Regions from separate parts of the Pelorhabdus sp. sgz311002 genome, predicted to be linked through region 3. Evidence: riboswitches for the same ligand, from Rfam matches in the RefSeq annotation. Region 3 holds a riboswitch; each other region holds the start of a gene.
The links. A riboswitch is a leader RNA that binds a small molecule or an ion and turns the genes downstream of it on or off. The one in region 3 is predicted to bind glycine.
Positions count from the first base shown of each region.

Region 1: it holds a riboswitch for glycine, as region 3 does, so the genes downstream of both, gcvT (glycine cleavage system aminomethyltransferase GcvT) here and AC0NJP_RS11590 (amino acid permease) in region 3, are expected to answer to the same signal.
Region 2: it holds a riboswitch for glycine, as region 3 does, so the genes downstream of both, AC0NJP_RS08780 (ABC transporter substrate-binding protein) here and AC0NJP_RS11590 (amino acid permease) in region 3, are expected to answer to the same signal.

Region 1 covers NZ_JBWBCL010000006.1:75,958-86,690, forward strand. The annotation lists gene AC0NJP_RS10825 (radical SAM protein) at 1-66, opposite strand, end outside; gene AC0NJP_RS10830 (radical SAM protein) at 63-881, opposite strand; gene gcvPB (aminomethyl-transferring glycine dehydrogenase subunit GcvPB) at 869-2,320, opposite strand; gene gcvPA (aminomethyl-transferring glycine dehydrogenase subunit GcvPA) at 2,317-3,663, opposite strand; gene gcvH (glycine cleavage system protein GcvH) at 3,665-4,054, opposite strand; gene gcvT (glycine cleavage system aminomethyltransferase GcvT) at 4,057-5,157, opposite strand; glycine riboswitch at 5,329-5,416, opposite strand; gene AC0NJP_RS10855 (amidohydrolase) at 5,537-7,180, opposite strand; gene AC0NJP_RS10860 (sensor domain-containing diguanylate cyclase) at 7,673-9,166, shown strand; gene AC0NJP_RS10865 (YeiH family protein) at 9,175-10,155, opposite strand; gene AC0NJP_RS10870 (LysR family transcriptional regulator) at 10,265-10,733, shown strand, end outside.
Region 2 covers NZ_JBWBCL010000004.1:233,575-244,307, forward strand. The annotation lists gene AC0NJP_RS08775 (methyl-accepting chemotaxis protein) at 1-826, shown strand, start outside; glycine riboswitch at 917-989, shown strand; glycine riboswitch at 1,002-1,100, shown strand; gene AC0NJP_RS08780 (ABC transporter substrate-binding protein) at 1,272-2,438, shown strand; gene AC0NJP_RS08785 (acetyl-CoA C-acetyltransferase) at 2,832-4,013, shown strand; gene AC0NJP_RS08790 (3-hydroxybutyryl-CoA dehydrogenase) at 4,026-4,883, shown strand; gene AC0NJP_RS08795 (acetate uptake transporter) at 5,108-5,716, shown strand; gene AC0NJP_RS08800 (pyridoxamine 5'-phosphate oxidase family protein) at 5,799-6,281, opposite strand; gene AC0NJP_RS08805 (iron-containing alcohol dehydrogenase family protein) at 6,479-7,573, shown strand; gene AC0NJP_RS08810 ((Fe-S)-binding protein) at 7,639-8,859, opposite strand; gene AC0NJP_RS08815 (FAD-binding oxidoreductase) at 8,856-10,274, opposite strand; gene AC0NJP_RS08820 (HD-GYP domain-containing protein) at 10,510-10,733, shown strand, end outside.
Region 3 covers NZ_JBWBCL010000007.1:31,257-41,989, reverse strand. The annotation lists gene AC0NJP_RS11595 (methyl-accepting chemotaxis protein) at 1-459, opposite strand, end outside; gene AC0NJP_RS11590 (amino acid permease) at 659-2,041, opposite strand; glycine riboswitch at 2,161-2,237, opposite strand; glycine riboswitch at 2,241-2,318, opposite strand; gene AC0NJP_RS11585 (ATP-dependent helicase) at 2,487-4,694, opposite strand; gene AC0NJP_RS11580 (hypothetical protein) at 4,877-5,680, shown strand; gene AC0NJP_RS11575 (AAA family ATPase) at 5,692-6,780, shown strand; gene AC0NJP_RS11570 (vWA domain-containing protein) at 6,786-8,195, shown strand; gene AC0NJP_RS11565 (hypothetical protein) at 8,261-8,449, opposite strand; gene AC0NJP_RS11560 (hypothetical protein) at 8,437-8,877, opposite strand; gene AC0NJP_RS11555 (hypothetical protein) at 8,870-9,073, opposite strand; gene AC0NJP_RS11550 (MCP four helix bundle domain-containing protein) at 9,091-9,453, opposite strand; gene AC0NJP_RS11545 (PocR ligand-binding domain-containing protein) at 9,678-10,718, opposite strand.

The DNA.
Region 1 (10,733 bases), on a different contig from region 3:
ATCACTTTTTAAGCGTTTTTTCCCCATCACGGCAGCTGTCCCTGCTGATACTTTCCACATTGTCATAGCACACAGCACTCCTCTCGCCGCTCAGGCTGTAACCCAAGTTCCTCAGCTAGTTTGACAGCATCTTTAGCTGGATTTACGATTCCATTTAATCCCATTTGAATCGCCATACAATCAAGTTCCCGCCGATAAGCGCCGCCAGGACGCATACAGCCAAGCTGCAGCGGTATATGAGGAAATAAGCGTCTTGCCTCAGCAAAAATTTTTTCTACTTCTGTCAAAGCCGGTGGATTTTTATCGGCGAAAGAGGTTCCCTTCGTCGGCGTAAACACTATAAAAGTAATTTTGTCAGCTCCTAGTCGCTGTAATTCTTCTAAGGCTCGGTACTCACCGCGAATTTCGCCGCCATAGAGACCAATACAAATATGAGGAATAACGCTGCAGTGCTGTTTAAGGCTCTCGTAGCAAGCGGCATAATCGGCCACCGTGCGGTTGAGATGTAAAACCTCCTGAATCGTCCGATCATCCCCCACAAAATCAAAGGAAACCGTATCAGCTAGAGCAGCTACTTTCTCAATCTCATCGTCGGCGATCAGTCCTACATGGAGGTTATAGCGGACGTCCTGCTTTAACTCTGCCAAAAGCTCTAGCGAATCACCAAAAGGAACCCGACCGTCAGCGAGGCAGCCGCCACTCACTAAAAAACTGAGGGCGCCGCGCTGTTTCTCTGCCGCAATCGCGGTGACTGGTTTCATGCCTTGGAGATAATGCCCGCCGCAATGAGAACATTTTAAGTCACAGCGACTGCCTGTCAAAGTAATCGCTTTTGTCTGATTCGGATACGCAAAAATGACTTTTCTATTTAACTCTGCCATCGTACCACCGGTTTTCGCGCCGCTGTTGTTTCGTCGAGACGGCCAACTATCGTATCATGCGGCGCCCCTATAACTTTTTCGGGACACTCCTGAGCTTCTGCCGCAATGGCCTGCATAGCAGCAATAAAACCATCTAACGTCTCTTTGCTTTCTGTTTCTGTCGGCTCAATCATAAGCGCCTCTTCCACAATGAGCGGAAAATAGATGGTTGGCGGATGATAGCCGTAATCAAGGAGTCGTTTGGCAATATCGAGAGTTTTCACGCCAAATTCACGTTGTTTTTTAGAAGTAAGAACACATTCATGCATGCAATGACGGTCAAAGGGAGAATCATAATCGCTCTTTAGCTGACTCAGACAGTAATTGGCGTTTAATACAGCATCCTCGCTGACCTGCCGAAGTCCTTGCGCACCAAGAGTGCGCATATAAGCATAAGCCCTGACAATAATGCCAAAATTCCCGTAAAAAGAATGCATTTTGCCGATCGATAACGGTCGATCAAAATCAAAATTATACTGACCACCTGTAAGCGTAATCACCGGGACAGGTAAAAACGGTACAAGTTCTTTTTTAACGCCTACAGGACCGGAACCAGGACCACCGCCGCCGTGCGGTGTGGAAAAAGTTTTATGCAGATTAAAATGGACTACATCAAAACCCATATCACCAGGACGGGCAATTCCCATAATGGCGTTCATATTTGCTCCGTCATAATACAAGAGTCCCCCAGCAGCATGAACAATCGCGGCAATTTCCTCAATCTGGCGTTCAAACAGACCTAATGTACTAGGATTTGTCAACATCAAAGCTGCTGTATCAGGCCCAACTGCTTCGCGCAAAGCTGCCAGATTGACCGAGCCGTCGGGATTTGATTTAATTTCAATAATAGTTAGGCCGCAGACGGCAGCAGTAGCGGGATTCGTCCCATGGGCCGAATCAGGTACAATCACTTTTGTGCGCACTTCACCGCGCGACCGATGATAGGCGCGAATCAGTTTTAGCCCAGTCAGTTCGCCGTGAGCCCCAGCCACAGGCTGCATGGTAACGGCTTCCATGCCAGCAATCGCCGCTAGATATCGCTCTGTTTCATACAAAAGCGCTAAAGCGCCTTGCACGGAAGCACTGTCCTCAAGTGGGTGGATCGCAGCAAAGCCGTCATAACGGCAGACATCTTCGTTAATTTTCGGATTGTATTTCATCGTACAAGATCCCAGCGGATAAAAACCAGAATCAACACCAAAATTCCGATTGGAAAGTCCCGTGTAATGTCGAATCAAATCAGGCTGACTCACTTCCGGCAATGCCGCCGGTTCCTGCCGCAGCAAATCTGGGGGAATAAAAGCAGTCACTGCTTGGCTTGGTACATCCAGTTTTGGTAAATCTACGGCACAGCGACCACGCTTCGTCATTTCAAAAATGAGTTTTTGGCTCTCTTTCACAATAACGCCCCCATTTCCTGAACAAGAGAATCAATTTCTGCCTTCGTTCGCTTTTCGGTTACGGCAAGCAATAGACACCCCGTAAGTTCTGGATAATATTTTCCCAGATCGAGACCGCCTAGAATCTTTTTCTCTCGCAGTTTTTGATTTAACAGAGCTGGCGGTGTTTTTACCTTGATCACAAATTCCGCAAAGAAGGGTTGCGAAAAAACTGGTTCACAGCCATCTAACTTTAGCAGTTCCGTGTAGGCATAGTGAGATTTTTGCAAACACAAATCGGCTGTCTGCTGCAATCCTGCTCTGCCGAGAGCGCTTAAATAAACAGCCGCCCCTAGAGCGCAAAGCGCCTCATTCGAGCAAATATTCGACGTAGCCTTTTCTCTTCTAATATGCTGTTCTCTCGCCTGCAGCGTCAACACAAAACCGCGATTTCCCCGGGTATCTGTCGTCTGTCCGACAATGCGACCAGGCATTTTGCGCATTAACTTCTCCGTTGTGGCAAAAAAACCAAGATAGGGTCCGCCAAAGGAAAGCGGCAATCCCAATCCCTGTCCTTCGCCGACAACAATATCAGCACCTAGATGACCTGGCGCTTCCAGTATTCCGAGCGCAATCGGGTCTGCTGCTACAATCAAATAGGCGCCGTATCTATGAGCTAAATCCCCTAATGTTTTTATATCTTCAATCGACCCCAGAAAGTTAGGATATTGAACAATGAGCGCCGCCGTGTCCTGATCGAAAAGTTCTTCTAGCTTGACTAAGTCAGTCACTCCGTCAGCATAAGGCGCTGCTACTGTCACCAGTTCCTTATCACGGCCATACGTAGCGAAAACTTCCCGATAATGAGGGTGAACCGTCTGCGCTAAGAGAATTTTAGTTCTTCCCTTAGCAGAGGCCGCCATCATGGCCGCTTCCGCTAACGCCGTGCCGCCGTCATACATAGATGCATTGGCCACAGCCATGCCCGTAAGCTCGCAGATCATGGATTGATACTCCCAGAGAGCCTGCAAATACCCTTGCGAAATTTCTGGCTGGTACTGCGTATAAGCCGTATAAAATTCCGATCGCCCCAGTACATGAGCTACCACGCTGGGAATATAGCGATCATAGGCGCCTGCGCCTAAAAAGCAAGTAAAATCCTGTAGATTATCATTTTTTTGCGCAAGCTGCCGTAAATGACTGGCAAGCTCGTGCTCCGACAAGGGCGCTGGCAGGGGCAAATCACCTTGCAACCTAACACGCTCTGGCACATCTTCAAACAAATCAGCGATCTTAGAAGCGCCAATCGCCTGAAGCATCGCCTGACGGTCTTCTTCCGTATGAGGCAAATAGCTCCAGGCCATATTAGTGGCCCCCTTCGGCCGCAAGTTCTTCGTAGGCTGTACTGTCTAACAGAGCGTCAAGTTCAGCCAAGTTGGAAATTTCTACAGCAACAATCCAGCCTTCACCGTAAGGATCTTGATTGATCAATTCTGGCGCATCTTCTAGCCCCATATTGACCTTTACGATTTTCCCGCTAACTGGCGCATAAATATCCGAAACAGCCTTTACTGATTCAATGACAGAGAAACTGTCACCAGCTGTTAGTTCGCGACCTTCTTCTGGCAGCTCGACAAACACAACATCACCTAACTGTGCTTGTGCGAAATCGGTTACACCAATATAAGCCATATCGCCTTCAACCCGAACCCACTCATGATCTTTCGAATACTTTAATTCTGCTAGAATGTTCATCATTATTTCTCCTCCCGTTTATAAAATGGTTTTGAAATCACTTGGGCAGCAATTTTTTTACCACGAATCTCCACAAAAAGCTCCTGACCGATTTGGGCATACTCACTGTTGATTAAAGCCAGTCCGAGATTTTTATCTAGGGACGGTCCATAAGAGCCTGTTGTAATCTGGCCAATTCTTTCTTCGCCGCAAAAGACGGGATATTCCGCTCTAGCCACACCGCGGCCGACCATTTCAATCCCCACCAGTTTGCGCTGCGGCCCCGTTTGTTTTTGCTTTGCCAACACTTCTTTCCCATTAAAATTTTCTTTATCAACTTTTACAAAAAAGCCAATTCCCGCCTCGATCGGCGTAATTTCTGCGGTCAATTCATGACCATATAAAGGAAAGCAGACTTCAAAGCGCAGTGTATCGCGACAACCAAGACCTGCTGGCAAAAGCCCCATAGGCTTACCAACTTCCATGATCGCTTCCCATAGATCGGCAGCATCCTCAGGTGCGCAGTATAATTCAAATCCATCTTCGCCGGTATAACCAGTGCGAGACAATAGTACCTTCTTGCCTGCAACAATCACTTCCGGCCAAAACCAGTAATAGGTGAGATCCGCTAAGGGAGCATCCGTCAGGTTGGCAAGAATCTTTTTAGCCACAGGCCCTTGCAGCGCCAGTTGGGCTGTCTGATCTGACAGGTTTTCTAGCGTAACAGCAAAACCAGCCTTATTTTCTTCCATCCAGGCCCAATCCTTGTCAATATTCGCCGCGTTCACTACCGCCAGATACTGCTCAGCCGAATATTTATAAATAAGCAAATCATCAACAGTGCCGCCGTCGTTATAACACATGGGTGAATAAAGAATCTGGTTCTCTTGTAATCTCGCTACGTCATTTGTCACTACTTTTTGCAAAAAATCTAGAGCATCTTTCCCTGTGACCAGAAATTCTCCCATATGGGACACATCAAACAGTCCCGCCTTCGTCCGCACTGCCAGATGCTCTTCTTTAATCCCGCTGTACTGAACTGGCAGCGACCAGCCGCCAAATTCCACGATTCGACCACCATAACGCAAATGGGTTTCGTAGAGAGGGGTTCGTTTTGCCGTCACTTACATCACTCCTATCATTTTAATGAAGAAAATACCATTGATTTTAGAGCACACAAAAAGGACAGAGAACAACAGTGTAGTTTCACTCTTGTTCTCTGTCCTTTTACCTGAGAGATTTACTCCTGACGGAGTCCCCATCGGTGACACATCGTTGTGTGCTCTCCAGAGTCTGGTCCGGCTGCAGTTTGTTTACCTGAGAGTTTGAACAAAGCTTTGCTCCTTCGGTGCGCCTCGAAGGCGTCTCTCCCGCAGTCATCATTCCTAGTTATAAAGTTTTAAAATAGTAAAGCTGTAAAACCGTCTTTTTTTAAGTATATGAGAGGAAATATTTTCTGTCAATTCACTTCGTTAAAAGATTTCTTATCAAATTGAGAATATTCTAGCCTTCCAGCCGTTCATAAACTACCTCGCCATCAATCATGGTAAGGTCCACTTGAATATCCATCAACTGTTCCTCGGGATAAGCTAGAATGTCTTCGGAGAGAACAACAAGATCAGCCAGTTTTCCCACTTCAATACTTCCCTTGATGTTTTCTTCAAAGCTCGCATAGGCGCCGTTAATCGTGTACAGCCGCAACGCTTCTGCCACAGTAATCTTTTGGTTAGCGCCAATCACTTCCCCGGTTCGTCGATCCCGGCGATTGACCGAGCCGTCAATGCCGCGCATCACACTCTCTTCGCAAGTTGGCGCATCACTACCGATTACCGGTCGCAGCCCCGCGTCAATATAGCTTCTCGCCGCAAACATATAATCGGCTCTATCGCCATAGTAACGGCGATAGTCACTACCGTTAATCGTCATAAATGCCGGATTTGAGACAGGAATAATTGCAAGGGAAGCCATACGAGCAATCAGCGCTTCATCAGTTAAAGCGCAATGCTCAATACGGTGGCGACAATCCTCACGGGGATACTTCGCCGCTGCCTGCTCATAGCCTGTAAGCATCATTTCTACTGCCAAATCGCCTACAGCATGGGCTGTCATTTGACAATTCGCCGTATGTACCGTCGCAATCATAGCGTTAACCTCATCCTGGGTCCAGGTCAAAATTCCTGGCAGCTTCTCATTATGACTGTAAGGCTGGCGGGTCGCACAGGACGGGCCGCTAGTACCGCCGTCAATCATAATTTTCAACGTACCTAGTTTAAATCTTTCGTCGCCAATCCCGCTTTGCAGTCCCAGCGCCAAAAAATCATCGCAGAGTTTTTTAGAAAAAGGCTTACCAAAAACACTGTGCAGCATCGCATAGACCCTAGGCTTGAACTCCCCATTATAGCAAGCTTGCTGCATCAACTGAAATGATTGTGCGCCAAATTCACCGGGATCATGAATCGATGTAATGCCTGTTTTCAAGAGTAAATCATTGGATTTTTTTAGAGCCGCCCGCATTTCTGCATCACTATAGACAACCTTAGACCAAAGATAAAAATTTGTCGTTTCTTTCGTCATGCCTGTAAGGCGACCATTTTCAACAACAACTTCATTTTTCGCAAACTTAGCCGCATCGGCCGGGCTATGAATTCCGCCAGCTGCTAGTGCCAACGTATTATACACGCCCATATGACCGCAGACTCGCATACACTGCACGGGATTTTCTGGCGCCGCCGCATCAAGATCCTCAATAGTCACATGACGCTGCTCTTGCAATTTATTTTGATCATAGCCCCACAGCTTGATCCATTCACCAGGGCGCCGCTTCGTTGCCTCCTGCACAATAATGGCCTGAATCGCCGCAATCGATTTCGCTTTTTCATAGGTTATATCAATAATCGCTCCATCAAAAAAGCCATATAAAATCGGATGAAAATGACAGTCAATAAACCCCGGCGTCACCACTCGCCCCTTAAGATCGATAACAGTTGTCTTTGTTCCTATATACTCCTTTGCTCCCAAGCGACTGCCGACGTAAATAATCCGATTTCCCCGTACAGCAACAGCCTCGCAAATTTCATTTTGATTATTTATCGTAATTATTTTTCCGCCTAAAAAAACAGTGTCTGCAAAAAATTGATTCAAAGCCATAGAATCAACTCCTCTTTTCAGTCTATGTTTTTTCCGCTGTAAAATGCTTCTCTACTAATCATAATTCCTGAGTCATTCCAGCAAATCCTGCGACATCATTCTACCTTTTAAACAGATGAGTCTAAAAAACAAAAACGCAAGACAGCAATATATCCTGTCTTGCGCCATCGCAATCATTTTTCAGTTTTAAATCATTACCATACATGTAACTTTGTCTTACTATATCAATCTTTGCATTAAAAATCTATAGTTATAATGAACAAAGATTTTGCTCCTTTTTAGCTAAAAGCAACAAAAAAGTAAAAAGATCTTATGGTAAAACACAAAGCTTTCCACAAGATTTCTATGAAGTACAAAGCCCAAGGATTTTTTTGCATTTTTTTCCTAGCAACAATATAAACAGGTTCCAATTTATAAAATCTATGTATTGTTATAATGAACAAAATACCGTAAAATTTATATCAAAATAATCATGATGGGTAGGATGATTCCATGCGGCTTTTTCATAAAATTACCCTTTTATTGAGCTTGTCAATCATCTTAACAAGTTTCATGCAATTTATCGTTTTTGATAAAGTATTTATTTCTGACACAGATTCACTCCTCTTAGATATTAATGAGCAAGCCGCCAATAATATGAGCAGCCAGCTTTCCGATTATTTCGCTAAAGTGGAGAAAAACCTGCGAATTATTGCCGAAGATGAGAGCATCCGAGGAAACCAAGATTTGCTTGATAAAGCAAATGCCTTAATGCCGGAAGTAGATATGATTATTATTACCGATCAAAAGGGCGATATGGTACGCCTATCAGGCAATGAATATCGTCCCGTCTTTTTCAATGTATCGGACAGATATTATTTTAAACAAGTCATTACTGGGCGGACCTATATCAGTGATGTCTTAAAATCAGTCATGAATTTTAAAGTGATTACAATTGCTGTCCCCATCATGAACAACGGCCAGGTTACAGGAGCCGTAATTGGCTCGATAAAACTAGACAGAAGTACCTTTGCTTCTCTATTTGATAATAAACGCTTTGGCCGTAACGGTTATATTGCCCTGTTGGATCGGCAAGGCACGATCGTCTACCACCCCAATAAAGAACGAATTGGTCAAAACACAGCGTATTTTGATCAACTAGACCACGAAGAAGGCGCTAAAATGTTAACAGCGCCTTCGGAAACGATGCAATATGTGGGCTACAGCAAAGTACCCGATCTCGGCTGGATTGTAACTGTCAGCACCCCAACAGAAGATATTGTACGTAGCCGCAATATGCTTGTTTACGAAAATCTCTTCTTATCGCTTCTTGGTATTATCGCAATCATTGTTATTGGACTTTACATCGCTAAAGGTTATACCGCGGCACTAGAACAACTCATTCAATCTTTCAGTAGTCTAAAAAAAGGCAACTATAAAAAACTAAATCCCCTTGATTATGCCAAAGAGTTTCGCCAAATGGCGCTTGTCTACAATAACACGATTGAAACGTTAGCAGAAATCCATACAAATTTGGAAGAAGCCGCCGATAAGGATTCTTTAACAGGCGCTTACAACCGCCGTGCTTTTGACCAAGAATTAAGCCGCTGCCAAACAAATCTCTGGGCTGAATCGATCGGACTGCTGCTCTTAGATATTGATTATTTTAAACGTCTCAATGATACTGACGGACACTTAGTTGGGGACGATATTCTAAAAAAATTCACGAAAATCATGCAAGACATTGCCGGAAACCAAGCCGTATTTCGCTTTGGCGGTGATGAGTTTGCCATTATTTTACGCAACTTTTCCAAAGAGGAGTTATTTTCCTTAGCGGAAACCATTCGTTTAAGCAGCCAAACATCACTAAACGGCTGTACCGTAAGTATTGGCCTAGCAAAATTTCCTGATGACATAACTTCGCTTGACGAGTTAGTCGCCTGTGCTGATAAAGCACTCTACCTTAGCAAACGAAGCAAAAACAAAGTGACACTATATTCGCCTTAATGAGTTCCTCATAACAGGCCACTCAGATGCTGCACAAATAAAGAAGCAAAAGCGACTGCCGCCCAGCATACTGAACCTAATAGAATGGGCCGTACGCCATTTTTCACAAGTTCAACCAATCGAGTATTGAGGCCAATGGCGCTCATGGCCATCACAATTGCAAATTTGCCGCAAGATCCTAATAATCCAGCAAGACTTTCCGGCAAAACTCCCGCTGTATGAATCAGCGAGGCAACAACAAACCATAAAATAAACCAAGGAAATATTCTCTGAAACGAAAAAGAGTTTTTCTGTTTATTGCGATAAGCCATGACACCAGCCAATAAGAGGCAGATGGGAACAATCATCAAGGCCCGCGTCAATTTGACTATCGTAGCATAACTGCCTGCCGCATCACTGTAAGAGTAAGCCGCAGCAACAACCGAAGAAGTATCATTGATAGCCGTACCAGCCCACATACCAAAACCAGTATCAGATAACTGCCAAAAGTGTCCTAAAAAGGGAAACAAAAATACAGCAGCTACATTGAATAAGAAAATAGTAGAAATAGAAAAAGCAATTTCTTTATCTTTTGCTGCAATCACCGGAGCTACAGCAGCAATAGCTGATCCGCCGCAAATTGCGGTACCAGCGCCAATCAGCAGCGTTGTCTTACGATCAAGCTTTAATAGTTTCCCCACTAAGTAAGCTACGCCAAAAGCGGTAAGCAAAGTAAAAATCATTACAGAAAAAGATTTCGCGCCTATAGCTGCTACTTCAAAGAGATTCATCTCAAATCCTAAAAGAATAACTGCATACTGCAAAATCTTCTTGCCAGTAAACGAAATGCCAGCTTCTAAAATTTGCGGGCGTTTCACGCTTGCAAAAATCATCCCCAACACAATACCAAAAACAGGTCCGCCAATAATCGGATAATATAGTCCTAAAGTATAAGCAACCGCCGCAAATAAAAAAGAAAGTCCTATCCCATACAGCTTTTCTTGTTTCATCGATAAATCCCCTTTCCTGTCTTGGTTTGTAGTCTATCACTTGCGGTAAAATAAGTAAAATAGTATAATTTGATAAAAACAATAGGTAAAACTATATAAGGGGATTTTTATGACATTACGCCATCTGCGAATTTTCCTTGCCGTATGCGATGAGAATAATATGACCCGAGCGGCCCGAAGCCTGCATATGACACAACCTTCCGTCAGTTTAGCGGTACAAGAACTGGAAGAACATTATGAAGCGCTTTTGTTTGAACGATTGGGACGCAAACTTTTTCTAACTGAAGCTGGCCGTCGCCTTCTTGTATATGCCCGTCACATCATTCATTTAAATAAACAAGCCGAAGACGAAATGCACTCTTTCGGGAAAACGAGTCGGCTGCGCCTTGGATCTAGTGTAACAATTGGTGAAGCTCTGCTTATAGATCTTCTAATTTATAACCAGCAGACAAATCCCCAGCAGGAAATTTTCTCAGAAATTCACAACACAGCCGAACTAGAAGCGATGCTTTTAAAAGATGAACTCGACCTGGCCTTAGTAGAAGGCGAAATTCACTCGGAATATTTACACAGTCAGC
Region 2 (10,733 bases), on a different contig from region 3:
GCATTCTATTACGGAAATTGCTGGCGGTATGGCGGCAACGGCTGCTTCGGCGACTCATATCGCTGAAATTATTGATAACATGTCGAATCGCACAGCTCAAATAGCTGAGACGGCTCAAGCTGCTGCGGGAATTGCTCAAAATACGGCGAAAGAGGCTGAAATTGGCCAGAAAGCGGTTGGACAGGCAGTAGGGCAAATGGAACAGATTAATTCGGGGTCACAAGCAGTAGCCGCCGCGATTGAACAATTAGCAAAAGGATCAGATGCAATTCGTCCGATCGTGGCAATGATTTCGGAAATTGCTGGCCAAACGAATTTATTGGCCTTGAATGCCGCAATTGAGGCGGCTCGTGCCGGCGAGCAAGGCCGTGGGTTTGCCGTCGTAGCGGAAGAAGTAAGGAAATTAGCTGAGCAATCCAATCAGGCTGCCCAGAAAGTTACTTTACTGATTCAGGAAAATCAAACGAATATGGATCAGGCGATTGCTGCGGTACAGCTTGGTACAGAAGGGGTGCGCGTTGGTCGGGAAGTCGTGAATTCTGCTGGGAAAACCCTAGAAAATATTATGATAGCCATTGTAGCTTTATCAGAGCAGATGAAGGGGATTTCTGATTCGATCCAAACAATGGCGGATCATAGCAAATCAGTAGCTAAGGAAATTCACGGTGTCGATACAGTGAGTCGTAAGACAGCCGCGGAAGCTGAAACTGTTTCTGCCGCTACAGAGGAACAAGCTGCATCTATGGCGGAAATTGCATCGGCAAGTAAACGGTTAGCTGATCTTGCTGTAGATCTAAAGACAGCCGTAGAAAAATTTTCTGTGTAATTTTATATTTAATTACACTTGCATATTAAGCTATCTTGTTTTATAATTATAAACGTTTTCGATGTACACACTAAAACTACATATTTCCGGATGAGGTTTGCGAGAGAGAGGCTGAATCAGCCCGCCGAAGGAGTAAAACTCTCAGGTACTCATAAAATTGGGTGATATCGTAAAGGGACGGGACTCTGGAGAGATCCGAGCGCATCGGACGCCGAAGGTGAAATACAGCAGAATTGCTGGCAAAGCTCTCAGGCAAAAGGACAGAGACAAAAAGTGCGAATGTATTTAGTTTGTTTTATTCGTATTTTCTTTGTGATTCCAGAGTCAAATCATAGCTGATTTGACTCTGTTTGTTTTTGGGGGAGCTTTTTGGCATCGTTGCATGTAAGGTACATCGCAGATCAGTAAAGAAAGCAGCGATAGCTGTAAAAGGAGAGATTTTGAGATGGGGAAAAAATGGTTTCGGAGTATGACAGCGGCGCTTTTGGTACTGATGGCAGCCAGCTTTTTAGGGGGCTGTGGCGCTAGTTCTTCCAATGAAGTGCAAATTGGTCTACTGAATGAATTAACAGGCGGCAACGCTACCATGGGAAATTCTACTACGAATGGAGCGAAGCTAGCGATTAAAGAAGCGAACGCGAAAGGTGGCGTCTTGGGAAAACAAATTAAAGCCGTAGTGGCTGATAATAAAAGCGAGCCGTCTGAATCGGCTAATGCCATGACGAAACTAGCGACACAAGATCGTGTAGCAGCTGTTACCGGTATCTTTTCTAGTTCTAATGCCATTGCCGCTTCGAGCGTAGCTGAGTCGGTAAAAGTACCGCTGTTGGCAGTGGGGGCGACAAATCCCAAAGTAACAGTCGACGAAGGCACTGGTAAGGTAAAGGATTATACTTTTCGAGTTTGCTTTATTGATCCTTTCCAGGGGACCGTTGGCGCCAACTTTGTTTTAAATAATTTGAAACTGAAGAGCGCTGTTATTCTTGTCGATAACAGCAGTGACTATAGTAAAGGGTTGGCCGCTTTCTTCAAGAATGCCTTTACTAAGGGTGGCGGCGCCGTGCTTGCTGAAGAAGCGTATTTGCAGAAAGATCAGGATTTCAAAACGATTTTGACGAAAGTCAAAGGGTTACATGCTGATATTATTTATGTGCCTGGTTATTATGAAGAAGTAGGCAAGATTGTAAAACAAGCTAGAGAACTTGGAATCACATCGCCCATGCTTGGCGGCGATGGTTGGGATTCGCCTAAACTCGTAGAGATTGCTACGCCAGAAGCGCTTAACAATACTTATTTCACGAACCATTATGCGGTTGATAACACAAATCCCACATCGCAGGCTTTTGTGGCTGCCTATAAACAAGAATATGGCCAATCGCCTGATGCGATGGCGGTACTTGGCTATGATGCAGCCAATGTTTTGATTCACGCCATTCAGCAGGCTAATAGCTTAGAGCCGGCGAAGATCCGTGAGGCTTTGGCGGCAACAAAAGATTTTGCTGCAATTACGGGAAATATTACATTGAATGCGACGCATGATGCCGTAAAAAATGCGGTAATCATCGAAATGAAAGATGGCAAACAAGTCTTTAAAGCTACAGTCAATCCCTGATTAGCGATGGAAGAGAATATAATACAAGAAATTTTGTAAAAATAGGAGCAGCAGGAATGATTTAGAATTCCTGCTGCTCTTACATATTTTGTGAAAAAATATACTTAATAAGACGGTGAACTTTTTGGAGAATTATCGGGAATTGCAGTATATAGACACAAATGATGAAAAACAAGACATGATACGAACAAAATAATAGACATGTTAGACAAAGTTATCATTTTAATTTTCAGATTATTTTAAAGAAAACGTATATTTTGAACGGCTTTTCTGCAAATAAAGCCAAGTCTAATTTTTGTCGGAAAAGCTGGTATGGATCTTGCAATATAAAGACCGTGAGAGCCAAAGGGACTCTTGCCAGAATAAGAGAGAAAACTGTGAGGGGGTATTTTAATGAAAGAAGCAGTTATTGTGAGTGCTGTACGTACGGCTGTTGGCAGTTTTAATGGTTCATTGGCGTCACTGTCGGCGGTAGAATTAGGGGAAATCGTAATTCGTGAAGCCTTGTGCCGAGCAAAAGTGAATCCAGAGCTTGTTGATGAAGTGATTATGGGCAATGTATTGCAGGCTGGTCTTGGCCAGAATCCGGCAAGGCAGGCTGCTGTTAAGGCGGGGATTCCGAAAGAAGTTCCGGCATTTACTGTAAATAAAGTTTGCGGCAGTGGTTTGAAGACGGTGAATCTAGCGGCACAGGCTATTATTGCGGGCGATGCTGATATTATTGTAGCAGGCGGCATGGAAAGCATGTCGAATGCACCCTATCTGTTAGGCAATCAGGCGCGGTGGGGCTATCGTATGGGCCATAGTAAAGTAATTGACAGTATGATCCATGATGGTTTATGGTGCGCGTTTGAAGATTATCATATGGGTATTACCGCCGAAAATGTGGCAGAGAAGTTTGGTATTACCCGCGAAATGCAAGATGAGCTCGCAGCATTATCACAGCAACGAGCGATTGCTGCCATTGAAGCGGGGGCTTTTAAAGAAGAAATTGTACCAGTTACCTTGAAAACTCGTCGGGGCGAGGCTGTTTTTGCTGTGGATGAATATCCGAAAGCGGGTACGACTAAAGAAACAGTAGGTAAACTCAAGGCGGCTTTTCGTAAAGATGGTTCAGTGACAGCTGCTAATGCGTCGGGAATTAATGACGGTGCTGCGGCGCTTGTCATTATGAGCGCTGAAAAATGCGCCGAATTAAAGCTTACGCCGTTAGCGAAGATTCGTTCCTATGGTGCAGCTGGCGTGGATCCGTCCATTATGGGGATTGGTCCGATTCCTGCTACACGGAAAGCTTTGCAGAAAGCTGGTCTTTCTGTAGCGGATCTTGATTTAATTGAAGCAAATGAAGCCTTTGCGGCGCAATTCTTGGCTGTTGGTAAAGAATTAGGCTTTGATCAAGAAAAAGTGAATGTCAATGGCGGTGCGATTGCAATTGGTCATCCGATTGGGGCCAGCGGGGCGCGGATTCTTGTTACATTGCTTCATGCCTTAAAACAGCGCGATCAAAAGATCGGCCTAGCTACGCTTTGCATTGGCGGCGGCCAAGGAATCGCGACAATTGTGGAAAGAATATAAGGAGGAGATAATATGGCTATAGAAAAAGTGCTAGTAATTGGCGCCGGACAAATGGGTAGCGGCATTGCTCAAGTTATGGCGCAAAGCGGTTTAGCCGTAGTTTTGCGTGATATCAAAGAAGAATTTGTTCAAAAAGGGTTTCAGGGAATTCAAAAGAATCTGGCGAAGCAAGCTGAGAAAGGCAAAATAACGGAAGCCGAAGCGGCGGCCATTTTAGAACGGATTTGTCCAGTTACCGAAATGGATGCAGCTGCCTGCAAAGTGGATCTTGTGATTGAAGCTGCTATTGAAAATATGGCCATTAAAGCGGACATTTTTGGTCAGCTCGACGCTTTATGTCCTGATCATACCATTTTCGCCACGAATACTTCATCGTTGCCGATTACCGCTGTAGCAGCTAAGACGAAACGACCAGATCGCTTTATTGGGATGCATTTCTTTAATCCAGCGCCAGTTATGAAGCTTGTGGAAGTCATTCGTGGTTTGGCCACTAGTGAAGAAACGTATCAAGCTGTCTATAATTTGGCGGTTCAGACCGGCAAATCACCGGTGACAATTCATGATGCGCCTGGTTTTGCTGGCAATCGTATTATGATTCCCATGATTAATGAAGCTATTTTTACGTATGCCGAGGGCGTTGCTTCCGTAGAAGATATTGATGCTGTAGCGAAGTTAGGTTTTAATCACCCCATGGGACCGCTAGCTTTATCAGACTTGATTGGCAATGACACGGTACTAGCGATAATGGAAGTTCTCTATGAAGGTTATGGTGATCCTAAATATCGGCCTTGTCCGCTGCTCAAGAAGATGGTCCAGGCTGGGTATTTAGGGAGAAAGACAGGCAAAGGCTTCTACGATTATAAGAGCTAAGCTGTAAAGTTCGCCAGGAAGAACATCTTCCTGGCCTTTTTTTGACAAAAAAATAATAAAAGCACTAAAAATCAAATATTCAAAAATATTTATAATGCTTTATTTATCTTTAAAAATCGTTATAAATCATCATTTTTAAAAGATAAACCTATCATAATTCGATAATTGACGATTTACTTGCATTATGATATCTTTATTGTGAATTATATTAAAGGAGGTATGGAATGAGTCACGGAAATGAGCAAAAAATGCAAATTGTTGTCGCAGACCCTTCCGCATTAGGTCTTTTTGGTTTAGCAATGGTTACTTTGGTGGCGGCATCGCAAAAATTAGCCTGGACTACAGGTGTATCTTTCGTGATTCCCTGGGCGATTTTTTTGGGTTCTATTGCCCAGATGATGGCTTGCGTTTATGATTTCAAGCATAATAATCTGTTTGGCGCTACTGTTTTTGGCGCCTATGGTCTGTTCTGGATTAGTGTAGCTATGGCTTGGATGATTAAAGCCGGCGTGTTTGGCGCTACTTTAGCGAATACAGCCGATCTGAAACAGCTTGGTTTTGCCTTTATTGGGTATCTTATTTTTTCGCTGTTCGGGACAGTAGCGGCAGCAGAGACGAATAAGATTATTTTTTCGATTATGGTCTTAATTGATGTATTATTTATTACGTTGGCGCTCGATAGCTTCGGGGTTCACTGGGCTCATTCGATTGCTGCTTGGACAGAATTAACAATCTCTATGTTAGGCTTTTACGGTTCAGGCGCGACGTTTCTTAATAAGTGGTTTAACAAGCCATTTCTGCCATTAGGGAAACCCTTTGGCGTCTTTAAATAAAACTTTTTTTAAAATAAGAAGAAGCCCTCTTACCAGCCTTGCTTAACAGCAAGCTAGTACAGAGGGCTTCTTCTTTATGTTGTTACTCTACCAGGCAGAAGCCGCCTTGGCAGAGCGCCATTTCAATGTCGGGGTCGTATTCCTGAGGCAAATTTACACGAGTTGTTGCTGTATGGTGATCTTGGACATAGCGAATTTCATGAATGCCAAGACGATAGTACACAAGTTTCGGGTCATCCGGTCCGGTAAAGTATTTTTGTAAGGCCGGAACTTCTCTAAAAATAATTTCTTTTTGCACGGCTAATTCTTTTTGGATACCTAGTTGCGCATGGAGACGACCATAGATATTGACAAGTTCGCCATTTTTGCCATAGACGCAAAGTTCAACGCGGGGATTTTTTTCAATTTCGCTGAATTGTCTTGTTTCACAGCTATTGAAAAGCCAGATATGGCCATCCTTATCAATATAAGGATACATGGGGCGTACATGAGGGCGATTGTCCTCTACTGTGCCGACAAAAGCGATTTCGCTTTTGACAAGATCAATGACTTGTTGTTCGTACATTTCAGAGACCTCCTCTTGTTTGTAACGTTAAATTCCTATTTCGTCAAAGAAAAAAAGATTCCTGCTGGATAATTATTTTTTTCGTTCTTTTTATACAGAAAAATCATCTTTTTTTGGTGGCTTGTTACATAGACGGCGCTTCTTTTTTCTTGTTATTATAATAAAGTAACTATTTGGATTTTAAGGAGCGTGTTACGATGAAACTGAATTTTTATATGCCTACCAAGGTATTCTTTGGGGAAAACTGTTTGGCTGAGCAAGCGGCGCAGTTCAAGCAGCTTGGCACAAAAGCCTTTATTGCTACCGGCAAAAGCTCGGCGCAAAATGGATCGCTGGCGGCGGTTACGGCGGCCTTAACAGCAAGCAATATTGATTATACGCTGTTTGATCGTATTTCCAGTAATCCTTCAGTTACTTTAGTCCGCGAAGCGGCAAAGTTGGCCAGGGAGGAAAAAACCGATTTTATTATCGGGATTGGCGGCGGCTCGCCCATGGATGCGGCAAAAGCAATCGCTGTATTAACTTATAATGAAGTTGATGATGTTCGCCTGTTTAGCGGTCCCTATGATCAGCCAGTGCTGCCTGTTGTTGCTGTGCCTACTACAGCTGGTACCGGCAGTGAAGTGACGCAGTATTCTATTTTGACCAATGAGAAAGAAGAAACTAAGACAAGTATTGCTAGTGAAGTGATTTTTCCGAAACTGGCCTTTTTAGATCCGGGGTTTATGGCCGATCTGCCGCAGCGAGTAACGATTCATACGGCGGTTGACGCATTGTCTCATGCGGTGGAAGGCTATCTTTCTACAAAGGCAACGACTATGAGCAGCTTGGTTGCAACTGAGAGTATGACGCTGCTCGGCGAATGTTTAAAGCAGCTTACTGGACCAATTGATCAGTCTGTGCGGGCCAAACTTTTATATGCATCCATGCTCGGGGGGATGGTCATTGCGCATACGGGGACAACGGCAGTTCATGCCATGGGCTATTCGCTCACGTACTTTAAAGGCATTGATCATGGGCGGGCTAACGGTCTGTTGCTTGGCGAATATTTGGCAGTTTTAGCGCCAAGCCAGCCGGAAAAAGTACAAGAGGTTCTTCGCTGTCTTGGCTTCTCGCAATTAGTAGAATTTAAGCAGGTTCTTGATCACCTTCTAGGTGAAAAAGAAAGTGTAACAAAAGATGAATTAGAGCGTTTTAGCGCCAAAGCCGTTCAGGCTAAAAACCTAGCTAATACGTTAGTTGCTTTGAATCAAAAGGATTTGGCCGGTATCATTGAACGAAGTCTTGCTTAATGAAACAGACTGTTTCACCTTCGAGCTGCAGTAGCTTTTGGCGAAACAGTCTGTTTTTATTTTCTTTATAAAATCTGACTGATATGCATGACTTTAAATTTGCCACCGCTCTTTTGGGCGGCTTTATTCATTTGCACGAGACAAGTAGGGCACTCTGTTACAACGATTTGTGCGGCGCTGTCTTCAATGTTTTGCCGCTTTTTATCAAGCAGAGAATCAGAAATGGCGGGATAGTCCATATGGAAGGTGCCAGCGCCGCCGCAGCAGCTGTCAGAACCTCTCATTTCGACGTAATCGGCTGCCGCTTGTAATAGGACGCGCGGCTCAGTCCGTAGTTTTTGACCTCGCACTAGGTGACAAGGCTCATGAAAGGTTACTTTTGCTGTTGTTGTCTGCCGCGGTTGATAGCCTGCTTTAACAAGGTATTCGGTAAGATCCATGATCTTTTCACTGAAGGCCTGCGCCTTGGCCTGCCAGAGAGGATCATTCGTAAAATGAGCGGCAACCTGTTTTAAGGTGCTACTACAACTGGCGCAGTCGCTTACGACGATATCAGCGTCTTCATAGAGAATAATATTCTTTTTAGCCAGATTCAAAAAGTCTTCTCTTAGTCCGTGCGCTAAATGAGGAATGCCGCAGCAGACATTGTCGACAAATTGCGGCTTGGTTAGGCTTTGCAGCAAGGTCTTAGTTTCTTTGACAGCCTCAGGAAACATCATTTTCATGCCGCAACCAAGAAAATAGGCTACTTTGGCGTTTTTAGTGATGATCGGTTTCTTTTGAATCGGTGTCTTTTTGAGGACAGCGGGTCCGGCGAAAGCAGCCATATATTTTTCGCGGGAAAATTCCTTTGGCGCCATGCCGAAAGGGACTAAAGCCTGGAGATTGGTTTTACGCAGGACCGTAAGTGCTGTAGCTGACAGCTTCACAAGCGAGCGGTTTTTCATAATTTGACCGATTGCTTTATATTTTACGGCAGCACCGCCAGAGCGATCAGCTAAATATTGCCGGACAAACATCATGGCTTGGTCAGTTTGAACTTTGTTGGGGCAGCTGTCAACGCAAGTGCGGCATAACAGGCAGAAGTTAACTGACTTTTCCAGCTCGTCTGAGGGCTGTAAGAGACCTTGATAGAGTGCTCTAGTCAGGTTATTCTTACCGCGGGCGGCCGAGGCTTCAATGTTTTTGGCGTCAAAGAGTGGACAGACTGTTAGGCAGGTGCCGCAGCGATCACATTGGCTGACAATTTCGTTAGCCTGCACCAATAAGTTTGGTTCTTGACTCATTTGTGGGCAGCCTCCTTATCGTCTGGCAGCCAGATCTTGGCGGGATTTAAAATACCTTTCGGGTCAAGGGCTTGTTTCACGTTCTTTAAGACAGCTAGTCCAGCCTGACCGAGAGCGTTTTCGATATAAGGGCGTTTGGTGAGGCCAATACCGTGTTCCCCTGATAGGGTTCCGCCTAGTGCTAAGGCTTCGGCAAAAATTTCATCAATTGCTTCATGGGCTCGCTGGGCTTCATCTTCTTTGGCAATGTCGCATAAGACAGAGGGATGGACATTTCCATCGCCAGCATGACCGTATACGGCAATCGTTAAATCATACTTTTTCGCGATTTTGCCAATGCGGCGAATGGCTTCCGGAAAAGCATCGCGGGGAACGGAAATGTCTTCGCCAAAGCGATTGGGCGCCATAGCGCCGATGGCAGAACTTAAACCACGGCGAATCGACCAGATGCTATCGGCTTCTTCCGGCGTTTTGGCGACACGGACTTCACGAACATTAAATTCTTTAGCAATTTTTTGGATCTGTCCCGCTTGTTTCATTAGATCTTCTTTGGTTTCACCGTCAATTTCTAAGATGACGCAAGCTTCAATTGCTTGGTCGATATCAAGGTGACGATGGCGAGCAACGGCTTGAATGCTTGTTTTATCCATTAGCTCAGCCGCGGCGGGAACGACGCCTGATTGGAGCATTTTATGAATCGTATCGCAGGCTCCGTTTAAAGAAGGAAACATGAGCTGCAATGTATTGCGTTCTTTCGGCATGGGGATCAGACGCAAAATGATTTTGGTTACAATCCCCAGCGTTCCCTCTGAGCCTGTGAACAGAGCTGTTAGATTATAGCCTGTTACATTTTTAATGGCTTTACCGCCTGTGTTGATAATGGTGCCATCGGCGAGGACGACTTCAAGGCCCATGACATAATTATTGGTCACGCCGTATTTTACTGCGCGCATGCCCCCGGCGTTTTCTGCAACGTTTCCGCCCAGGGTAGAATATTTCCAACTAGCCGGATCAGGCGGATAAAAGAGACCTTTCGTAGCGCAAAAATTATAGAGTTCCATAGTGCGGACGCCTGGTTCTACCGTAACCATCATGTTTTTTTCGTCAAGCTCCAAGATGGTATTCATTCGGTCTAGGGCCAGTGAAATGCCGCCACATACGGGAATACTACCGCCAGTTCGGCCGCTGGCAGTGCCTCGCGCTGTAACGGGAATTTCTTCGGTGTGGGCAAGCGTCATAATAGCCGACACTTCTTGCGTTGTCCGAGGACGTACGACAATATGAGGCGTATTTTCCAACGAAAAGGGAATAAAAGAGGAGTCGTAAGAATAGCCGAAACGGTCAATTTCTGAGGTGAGAACCTGGTCTGAGCCGACAATATTTTGTAACTTTTCGATAAGTGCAGTTGATACCATAGCAATCCTCCAGCAAACTTTATATTATCTTAATTATCTGATTGTAAATGATAACATAAAAGAAAACTGAAATATAATATGAGATTCACATGGAATCATACCTTTTTGGTATAATTGGCATAGGATGCGCCTTATGAATGTAAGCAGATGTTAGTGAAGCTGATTTTGCTGAAAAGGAGGATTTCGGCAGCTTAATACAGAAAAAGAATATATTTTGCAGATGAGGTGAGGATCGATGCATGATGAAGCGGCACCTGCTCGTAAAATTGTCGAGCAGCAGATTGGCTTTCTTGTACCAGGAATGGAAGTAGCGCGTGATGTTACATCAATTGATGGTGTCGTTTTAGTTACAGCTGGAACGGTATTACAAAAAAGTCATATTACGACAATGCAGAATTGGAATATAGCCAAAATATTTATTTTTGCAGAAATTTTTATGAATCCTATTACCGATCCCAA
Region 3 (10,733 bases):
GCCTGACTGTACAAAGGCAATTACATCCTCTATCTTCCCCTGGCCCATTACAGCTTGCCGTCGAAGATTAATTAATGTTTCGCCTTCTGCCGCCAACCAGGATCTTTCGTACTGCAGTAAACTTGTCAATCGTTCTTGCTGTTTCGGATTATCTGAAGTAAGGTCTTTTATCTTATTAAAGTGTTCTTGAAAACTGCTTGTACCTTGCTTATAAGGTTCCAAAAAATCTTCCTTCCCCGTCAAAGCAAAACCACGCTCGCCTGTTTCCATATTCACCAAACTCGTTAACATTGCATCGGCCTCACCCATCACTTCATAGGTATGAACATTCATTGCAATAGCATCTGATTCAGCAGTAAATTGAAGATAGGAATAACCTACTACGAAAAGCATGAGCACCATAACAATTCCAAATCCTAAGTAGAGTTTTTTCCCGATTTTTAGGTGATTAAAATTCATATGCCTCAATCCTTTCGCTACTGTAATGTAAATAAGTAAAAAGTAATCGTTAGCCTCCCTTTCCTTGTTGATAAAAAAAGAAGGCCCCCGCCGAAGCATAGGCCTTCTCATAAGCTATTTCTTTGCTTACATAGCTTACATGTTTATTTCTAGCAAAATTTTAGAATTCCTCTATTAAATTGACAAAATTTTCACTTTATTAAGCTAAACTGCTTTCGCCGTCCTCGGCTTCTTTCGTTCTGCTCTTCGCGGCTTTATAAATCACGCCAAGCATAATAAACCATACTGGCGTCACAAACAGAGCAACGCGTGTTTCTTCATTTAAAGCCAAGGTGACTAATACAAAGGCAAAGAAAGCTAAAATAATATAATTAATCACCGGATATAGAGGCATTTTAAATTTATTTTTCGCCGCAAGGTCTGGTCTCGTCTTACGATATTTCAAGTGACAAATTGTGATCATCGCCCAGATAAAAATGAAGCAGAACGTCGAAATACTGGTAATCAAAACAAAGACGCTTTCTGGCATAATATATTGTAGAATCACGGCTAATAGTACAACAAAAGCCGAAAAGAGCGTAGCATTCGCCGGTACTTGATTGGAAGTTAATTTTTTCATTGATTCTGGTGCGTTGCTTTCTTTCGCTAAAGCATAAACCATGCGGCTCGTACTAAAAATACCGCTGTTGCAAGCCGATGCCGCCGAAGTTAAGACAACAAAATTGACAATCGTGGCCGCTGCAGTAATCCCGATTGCCGAGAAAACCTGCACGAAAGGGCTTTTTGCCGGACTGAGCGCCGTCCAGGGATAAATACTCATAATGACAAAGAGAGCGCCAAAGTAAAACACAATAATTCGAAGTGGAATATGATTAATGGCCTTGGGAATAACCTTTTCGGGGTTTTCCGTTTCCCCCGCAGTCAAGCCGACTAATTCAATCCCCGTGAAAGCAAATACAACCATTTGGAAAGAAAGAATGAACCCGCTGATTCCGTTAGGAACCCAACCGCCGTAACTCCAGAGATTGGCAAAGCTTGACGGGCCAGCGTCAGTCGCAAACCCTTTGATAACCATAAACGAACCAATTACTATAAGTGCGAGAATCGCCACAACTTTAATCAAAGCAAACCAAAATTCCATTTCACCAAAATGCTTTACCGCCGTCAAATTCATAATCAGCAGCACAACTAAAATCATGAGACTGGGAACCCATTGCGCGATATGGGGAAACCAATACTGAATATACAGCCCCGCAGCCGTCACATCGGCCATTGCCAAGGAAATCCAACAAAACCAGTATGTCCAACCCGTAATAAAGGCAGCGCCGTTACCCATATAGTCGCGGACAAAATCCACAAAAGAATGATATTTGCTGTTAGAGAGTAGCAATTCGCCTAGCGCCCGCATTACAAAAAAACAAATCGTGCCTGTAATCATATAGGCAAATAAAATCGATGGCCCCGCTAAGTGAATCGAACGACCTGAACCGAGAAACAGGCCTGTTCCAATCGCCCCGCCAATGGCCAGCAGCTGAACATGACGATTTTTCAGCCCCCGTGATAAAGTTTGTTCTTCTGACATATGTATCCCGCCTTCCGTTCTGTTACTACGTGCCAAATACCAGCCTCGAGAAAAACAGAAAGAGGCCAAATTTAAAAATTTGGCCTCAAAATAAAACAGCAAGAAAATAGCTTTGTCTGCTCTGTCCTTTTACCTGAGAGATTCACTGATTTAGTATCAGCTTGCTCCTTCGGTGCTCAATTGAGGCTCTCCAGAGGTTCGTCCAGTAACGGTTCTTTTGCCTGAAAGCATAACATCTTCGGCGGATTATTGCTAATCTCTCTCCCGTTACCTTCATACGAAGTTCGGTATTCACTTTGATAGTACAGTTACATACTTTAGCACTCTTCACAGAAATTGTCAACCTTAAACAAACACTTTTCTTTTCTGTGCGTATATGAGCTACAATAAATCCCGATCATTAGTTAATAGCTTACTTTCCTAGCCAATATCTTTTATCGCTACTTTAGCGGACAGGCTCCAGAAAGCCTTCCTTTAAACACACGGCAACTGCTAAAGTTTTCACCTTGTCGGCAAACTGAATATCGAGACTCACCGCATTGAGCGCCGTAATCTGGCCCTCACCGAACCGAGCATGTCTAACATGAGCGCCTACCTTCAGCCCCTCGCGCTTACGAATGGCGGTAGGCGATAAAACTTTTGCTGGCTGAGTTGGCACTAGCCGCGTGCTTGCAAAGGGACTTTTCACGGACAGTGGCTGACACTTGGATTGCCAAGCTTGCGGCGACGGCGCCTTGGGCGGCGTTACCATATGGCGTATGGCCATAACAAACTGCGACTCACTGACTTTTTCCTGATCGCGCTTCTCATAAGTTATCAATTCAAGGTGATGTCTAGCTCGCGTCATCGCCACATAAAAGAGACGAACCGCCTCGGCCATCGCCGCTGGTTTTCCCTGCTGTTTCTCTGTTACATCGCTGGCCGCAGGAATAATCCCTTCAATCAAATCAATCATATAGACCTTGTCAAACTCCATTCCTTTCGCGCTATGAAAGGTCGACAGAGTCACTTGATGATCTTTTTTCTGTCTCGCCTGCTTAGTCACAGTTTCTAAATGCTTTAGCCGGTTGGCAAAGGCTTCGACACTATCAAGTCCTGATGCAATCTCCTCGAGTGTGTTTAAAATGCCCAAGAGATATTCCTTGCGAAACCCCAGTCGGTCACACATTCGATCTAAGGCCTTGTCGTAACCAAGCTGATGGCGAATTGCCGCAATGGCTGCCAGAGGCTTTTTTTCTTTTAAAGAAATAATTACGTCCCGACAAGTTTCAATGAGCGGCCACTGATAGTCCTGCAGCGGTACATGGCGGAGTAAATTCTGAAATACCGACTCATGATTTCCTAACTCTTTTACGGCTTCTAGCTGCTGTTTCGTAATATAGCCGTTCATCTTCGCAAAAACCTTTTCAAAAATATCAATGCGTTTATCAGAGTAACTAAGTCGCATAAAGTTTAAAATATCAGCTACAACCCAGTGCGAAAAAAATCGCTTGTCCTCATCTTGCATGGCAAAGGAAAGACCGGCTCGCTCCAATTCATTCACCAGGATAATCGCTGATGAACTATTGCGGTACAAAATGGCAATACTGTCTTTCGCAACCGCCTGTCGAATCGTCTCAATCAAATACTTAGCCTGCTGTTTATAATCACTGAGACAGCGAATATCAATGGGCGCCCCATAAGGATTTTCCGTAAACATCTGCTTCGGATACCGCTGGGCATTGCGCTGAATAAACCGATTGGCGGCAATCACAATATTGCGGGAAGAACGATAATTCTGTTCCATATATAACAGCCGCGCCGCTGGATAAACCTCGCGGAAGTGCAGCAAATAATCAGGTTCGGCGCCGCGCCAACTATAAATTGATTGATCATCGTCAGCCACTACGCAAAGATTGCCATGAGCTTTGACGAGCTTTTCCAAGATAAAATGCTGTACCAGCGACGTATCTTGGCTTTCGTCTGTTAAAATATAGTCATAACACTGTTGGTATCTTTTCAGCAAGTCCACTTCTGAGTCCAGAGTCTTATAGGCATAGAGCAGCATATCATCATAATCAAGTAACAGTGTCTCGCCCGCTGTCTTAAAGGCCTCATAGGCTTCTAAAATTTTTGCCGCCCCTTTTACACTGCAATCCACTTCCGACCACTTTTCCCGGGGAATAAGCTTGTTCTTGATAAAACTAATATAGGTGGTCAGCTCATCCATCTGATCTTCCGTCATCGTTTCCTTTGTAAGGATTTTAAAAATATCCCGTAAAATCTGCCCCTTATTCAGCTCCGCTTGTCCTTCAATCAGTTGATACGCCACCTGGCGCTGACGAAAATAATCCCGCACAATTCGAAAGGCCAGACTGTGAATCGTCGAAAATTCAACAGACTCCAATTGCGGAAATAAAGCTTGAAACCGCCCGTCCATTTCTGCCGCCGCCGCCCGACTAAAGGTGACCGCCTTAATCCGCCGCGAAGCAGCACCTTGTACCGCAATCAGATAGCCGATTTTCGCAATGAGCGTTGTTGTTTTTCCCGAGCCTGGCGATGCGAGCAGCAGCAACGCGCCTTGATTATGCAACACTGCGTCACGTTGTACTTGGTTAAGTACTACACCACGTTTCTCCAGTTCTTCCCAAAATCTTTGTTCTGTTACCATCATGTAAAAACCCTTTCTCATCGCCCAGTGCAGCGGCTGATACTAGCCTCGCTGCGAAATCGTCTTTTTATTATATAATAGACCCTGCTAGTCGCGAGTGATATAATAAATCTGATTTAGCTCTGATAGAAAATCGTAAGTAATAATTATAATAACAAAAATACGGACTAAAGGAAAATCGGTCTATGGAAAATACAACCTTTCTGGAATTAATCCGGCAAAATCCCTATACACTCACCTCGATCAAGAATCCCACTGATGAAATGAAGCTGCTTGCTGTCAAAAGAAACGGCCTCATGCTAAAACATATTAAAAACCCTACTAGCGAAATGGAACAAACCGCGCTGGAAAATAACAGCCGCGCTATCGAATTCATTGAAAGTCCCACTGAAGCCATGATGCAAAAAGCCATTACGGCCAGTTGGACCAACTTGGAGTATCTGAACAATCCCCCGGCAACGATCATCGAACAAGCCCTCAATCAATCCGGCTGGGCCATTAAATATATCAAAAACCCCAGTGAAGCATTGCAGCTATTGGCAGTAAACAAAAATTACGATGCGATCAAATTTCTGAAAGAACCGACTGAACAAGTCCAACTGGCAGCAATAACGCATAGCTACGAAGCGCTACGCTATATCAAAACTCCTACACCACAGGCCGAGCGCCTGGCAGTGAGTCAGAATGAACGAGCCATTCAATTAATTAATGATCTAACGAAGCCCAAAATTCTAGAATTTCTCGCGATTAATTTTCTCGTCATTAAATATGTTATGAAGGAAATCTCCGCAGAAGAATTACGGCAAGTCCTACAAACACAGCTTGCCAAACCAGATATTGCCGAAAAATATGTACGTGATTTTTTAACTTACACTACCATAGATAAACTAAGTCCCATTATGGCTATTGACCGACTCCTACTGATTGATCAGTACGGCAGTTGCACAGCGAAACGAATTGCTGTCGATGAACAGCTCAAGTTACTTTAGGAGGAACCCCCGTGAATTTTATTGACACCTTAACAAGCGCTGATTTAGTACTCGCCACCGAAGCCGTCCCGCTCATTGTCGGCGAAAGCGGCATTGGCAAAACCGATTTAGCGAAAGAACTAGCCCGCCAGAAAAATTGGAGCCTTATCACCATTGACGCCAATCTCTTGAAAGAAGGCGAAATTGGCGGCTTGCCGACCGTAAAAGACAATACAACGGTCTATGCCGTTCATCATAAGCTTAAAGAATTAGAAGAAGCTGCTGCACAGGGTAAAATTGTCCTGTTATTTATTGATGAAATGAATCGCTGTGAACATGCGGTGCAGCAGGAACTGATGAATTTGATCTTAAACCGGGAAATTAACGGCTTCACTTTGCCGCCAACCGTAAAGATCCTGGCAGCTATGAATCCCTCGGGGAAATACGGCTCCGATTATGACTACCAGGTCGTCGATATGGATGCCGCCCAGGAAAACCGCTTCGTCTGGCTCTACATGGAACCAGATTACCACCAGTGGCTCGCTTGGGCGACAGAAGCTGGTCTGGAAGCAAAAGTCATCGAATTTATTGCGACCTTTCCGGAGTATCTCCATAAAAATAACGAAGCCGACCTACAGGCTACGCCGCGCAGTTATGAACGAATTTCGCATATCTACAAAATTTATCAAGAAAAAGCCGATGCGATTTCCCGCTCCGTCTTTCTCAATGTAATCCGCGGCAATGTGGGCCGCCTTATTGCCGAAGAATTTGTCAGCTTTGTCGAGTCAAACTATGCGCCGCTCCTTACTTATGAAGACATCTTTGCGGGCACAGCCTTATCAGATGCTGTCCGCCAGAAAATCAAAGCCGAAAGCCACACAAGGCTCTATCTCGCGGCCAAAAACATCCTAAAACACCTAGAAACAACTATCACTCAGGAGCCAACAGCAGCCACGGAGCTAGTAAGCCGTCTGATTGACTTTTTACAAGCTTGCCCGGCCGACTTAATGATTGGACTCATGAAAGATATGAAACAAAATTATGAGAAAACCTACGCAGCAGCCCTTGCTGACGATGCTTTCGTCGAAGCCTATTTTGCAACCTACCGCTCAAGCAGGTGATCACGATGAATACTCCCTTTGCCATACACCAGCAAAAACTCTATGACGAAGCCAAGGAAATCATCTCTCAATTTCTCCGTTCCAACAAACAAAATACTTCGCGTAAAGTTCCGATTCCCGCCGCCTTTAAGGAAAGCTTTTTTCAACTGATCGATCAAGTCAATCTCCAACTCATGGCCGATCAGGATAATTTCTACGGCTACTTTTTATTTCAAATGTCACGAGACCTCCGGTTTGACATGACTAGCCCCACTGGCGTCAATTTTCAAGCGCCGCGCTATGTCTTATATTTTAATCCCGTCATTTTTCTAACGCTCACGGAAAAACAAATGGAGAGCACGATCAAACACGAGATCCTGCATGTTCTGTCGCTCCATTTGTTACGCGCTAGAAATCTTACGAGTCAATATGGCACACTCGCCACAAATATTGCTATGGATATTGTTGTGAATACCTATCTTGATTTCCTGCCACCTTATGCAACAACACTAGCCTCCGTCAATGCCTACTATAACTTGAAGTTGCTTCCCTTTGAAACCTTTGAGTACTATGCCGAAAAGGTCCAGGCTGCTATTGACTTACTAGCTACTGACGAAAAAGGCGCCATCGATGACAGCCGTCTTGATGAGGCTGTAGAAACAAAGTACGAACCGCAGCGAACCCATGATCTTTGGCAAGAATCCAGTGAAATTGATGCGAAAACCTTCTTGGAATTTACCGAAAAATTAGCGCTTCAGGCCCAAAAAGGCACGCCGCCAGCGTATGTCCTCAGTATGCTAGAGGCTCTTGCCGCTCGTAAAGGCGAACTTCCCTGGAACTTGTACCTCAAGCAGTGCTTGGGAACGATCGCCAGTACGAGACAGAAAACGACGGCCCGTCGCAACCGCCGCCAGCCAGACCGACTGGACTTACGGGGCGAACTGCGTAGTTACAAGGCCAAAATCACTGTAGCCCTCGATATAAGCGGCAGTATTAGCGACGAAGAATTTCAGCAAGCTATGAAAGAAGTCTTTGCCATTGTAAAAAACTACAAGCATGAAATTACCTTGGTAGAATGCGATGATGAAATTCGCCGCGTTTACCCAGTAAAAACAGCCAAAGATATTAAGGAACGGTTAAAAATCCGCGGCGCTACTCGCTTTACCCCGGTGTTTGATTATGCGAACCAGCATAAAATCAACTTACTCATCTATTTCACCGACGGCCAAGGCGAAACATCACTACAGACTCAGCCCCAAGGCTATAAAACCTTATGGATTCTATCTGGTAACAGTAAAGGACTTTCCTTGAAAACAGCCTATGGCGCCGTAAAACAACTTAAACCAGTCGAAAATAAGGATACCACCGTCGATCCGAACGATGTGGCCTTTCGTGATGGCTACTCCATGAATTCACAGGAAAAAAATCATATATGAAAAAAAGGGACGAACCTGCTGACAAGCAAGTTCGCCCCTTCTTTGTATAAAAATTCCTCACAAGGTTAAATTTTAAATTTCCGAATCGATTGCTGCAACTCTTCCGCCATTTTTGCTAAATGTTGGCTAGCCGAAGCAATTTCTTCGACAGATGCCGATTGTTCTTCTGTAGCCGCTGAAATCGTCTGCGTCTGCTCAGCAGCTCGTTTGCTTTCCTGGTCAATTTCTTGCACGGCATTGACTACATCTTGCATTTGTCTTCCAAATCACCAATCACGGCTGCCGTATCATTTGTCTTTTGTTCAATCACTGCCATTTGGGCTACGGCTTGTTTAATCGCAGCCTCCCCTTGGTTAGCTGTACTAGCCGTTTTTTCAGCAGACGTTGAAACTGTTCCCGTATTCGCAGCAACTTGACGAATGGCTGTCGATATATTCTGCACCACTTGATTCGAGCGACTGACTAAGTGGAGCTGGTTTTCCGTCCCCTGCGCCACTTCTGTGACCGAGCCTGCTACCTGATTGGATGCCTGGGCCGATTGTTTGGCGCTAGCTGTCAGTTCTTCCGAAGAAGCAGCTAACTGCTCTGAAGTATTCGATAAATGTTTAATTAAATTTTTAATGTTATTTTTCATATCATTCACAGCGCGGGCTAACGCGCCAAATTCACTTTTATCAAGCAAACTTTCCGTCCGAGCTTCGTGCGTAAAGTCGCCTTGAGCCAAAATATCGACAAAACGGACTACCGCAATTCAGCCGCTCTACAATCCGCTTCGTAATAAGCCAGCCAAGCAAAATACCAAGTATAATCGCCGCTAAGGTCACACTTAGAAATAAAGTGTTAGCAAAAACAAAGTTTCTTTTATTTTTCTGATTCATGGCCTCAGCCTTTTTTTTCATATCTTGGGACAAGTTGCGTAATTCATTGGTAAACCCTTCAGACAGAGCTTTACCTTCTTTACTGAATAGCGCATAAGCTTCTGCATTCTTATTTTGCGTAGCCAAATCAATACCTTGATTCTTACTGTCCGAAACTTGGCCAAGTCCTCGCGAATTTCTTTCAATTTTGCCTTTGACTCATTGTCTAAAGGAATCTGTTCATATTTTGTTAAATTTTCGTCAAAGACTTTTGCTCTAGTAGTAATGTCATCAAGTAGCGCTTGATTTTCTTTGACGTCGGTAGTAATCATCAACGCATACGTATCTGCTTCAATTTTTCTGGCATGAGTCCGACTATCATTTAGCAGTTCAATAGCCATTAAGTTTTCATTATATAAGTAACTAACGAATCATTGGTCTTACTAAGAATAGTAGCCTGTTCCCCCTACACACAAAACCGCCATAAGCAAAATCGCAATTAAGAGCCCTAATTTTTTGGCAACTTTTAAATTATTTAGCCATGACATCGTAATGACCTCCCTTTGTGATAAAACTCTCCCGTAACGCTTTCCCTAGATAGCTCTTCAGTCTATCTTTCTCGCTATTAGATCCGGCTATTGGCAAGTTCATTCAGCTGCTCTGCTAAACTTGTCATCTCTTCGACGCTAGCTGTTACTTCTTCAATTGCAGCAGCCTGCTGCTCAACAGTTGATAAAGTTTCATCGCCCATGGAAACGGTTGTATTAACATGCTGACGAATCCGATTTGTAAATTCGCGAATTTTCCCCACTGTCTGTTTGGAGTCATCAGACAGATTGCGAATTTCCTGTGCCACAACACCGAAGCCTAAACCGGCTTCACCAGCTCTCGCTGCTTCAATAGCAGCATTCAAACCTAATAATCTCGTTTCATCAGCAATGTCTTTAATCAAGTCCATCACTTCATTGATTTGGCCAGTTACGGTATCTACATTTTTAATTTCTGAATTGAGATGCACTTGATTATCACTCACATTGGTCGCTGAAGCGGCCAACTCTTGCATGGTGGCAGAAATTTGATGCAAACTGTCATTCAAAAGGCCCACGGCTGTTTTTAATTGTCGTTGATGATAAGCCGCCTCAGACATATTATTGGCAACAACAAAGAGCACATTGGCTGCTGCTTCAATTCTGGCCTTTTCCAACACATTAATCTCTTTTACAGCAGCGATATAGCCTTCGCTATCAACGCCGATTTCCCCAGCAACCTTACGATATTTTTCATCTGCGGGACTTTCCGCCAAGACCTGCCCGCCTAAAATGGTGCCTAACAAATGGCCTTCGACCATAATCGGCGCGGCAAAATCAATCAATCCAGCATGACATTCATAAACATAAGGTTTGCCTAAACGCGCCGCTTCTTCACCGCCCCGCTTATGGGACTCCGCACACCGTCTATCGCCAACGTCTGTCGCATGGGTAAAATCCATACAGAATTTTGTATAATAGCTAGGCTTCGTAACAGGCGTTCCATCTTTATCCACGGTTACACTAGCTAATCCCATGCCTTTGGCAAAATCATCCTGAAATCGTTGTAGGACCGCTAAATTAATCACATCCGTCAATTTAAGATCTACAACATTGTCTCCTTTTTTGTTCTGTTCCACAATCGTTCCCCCTAA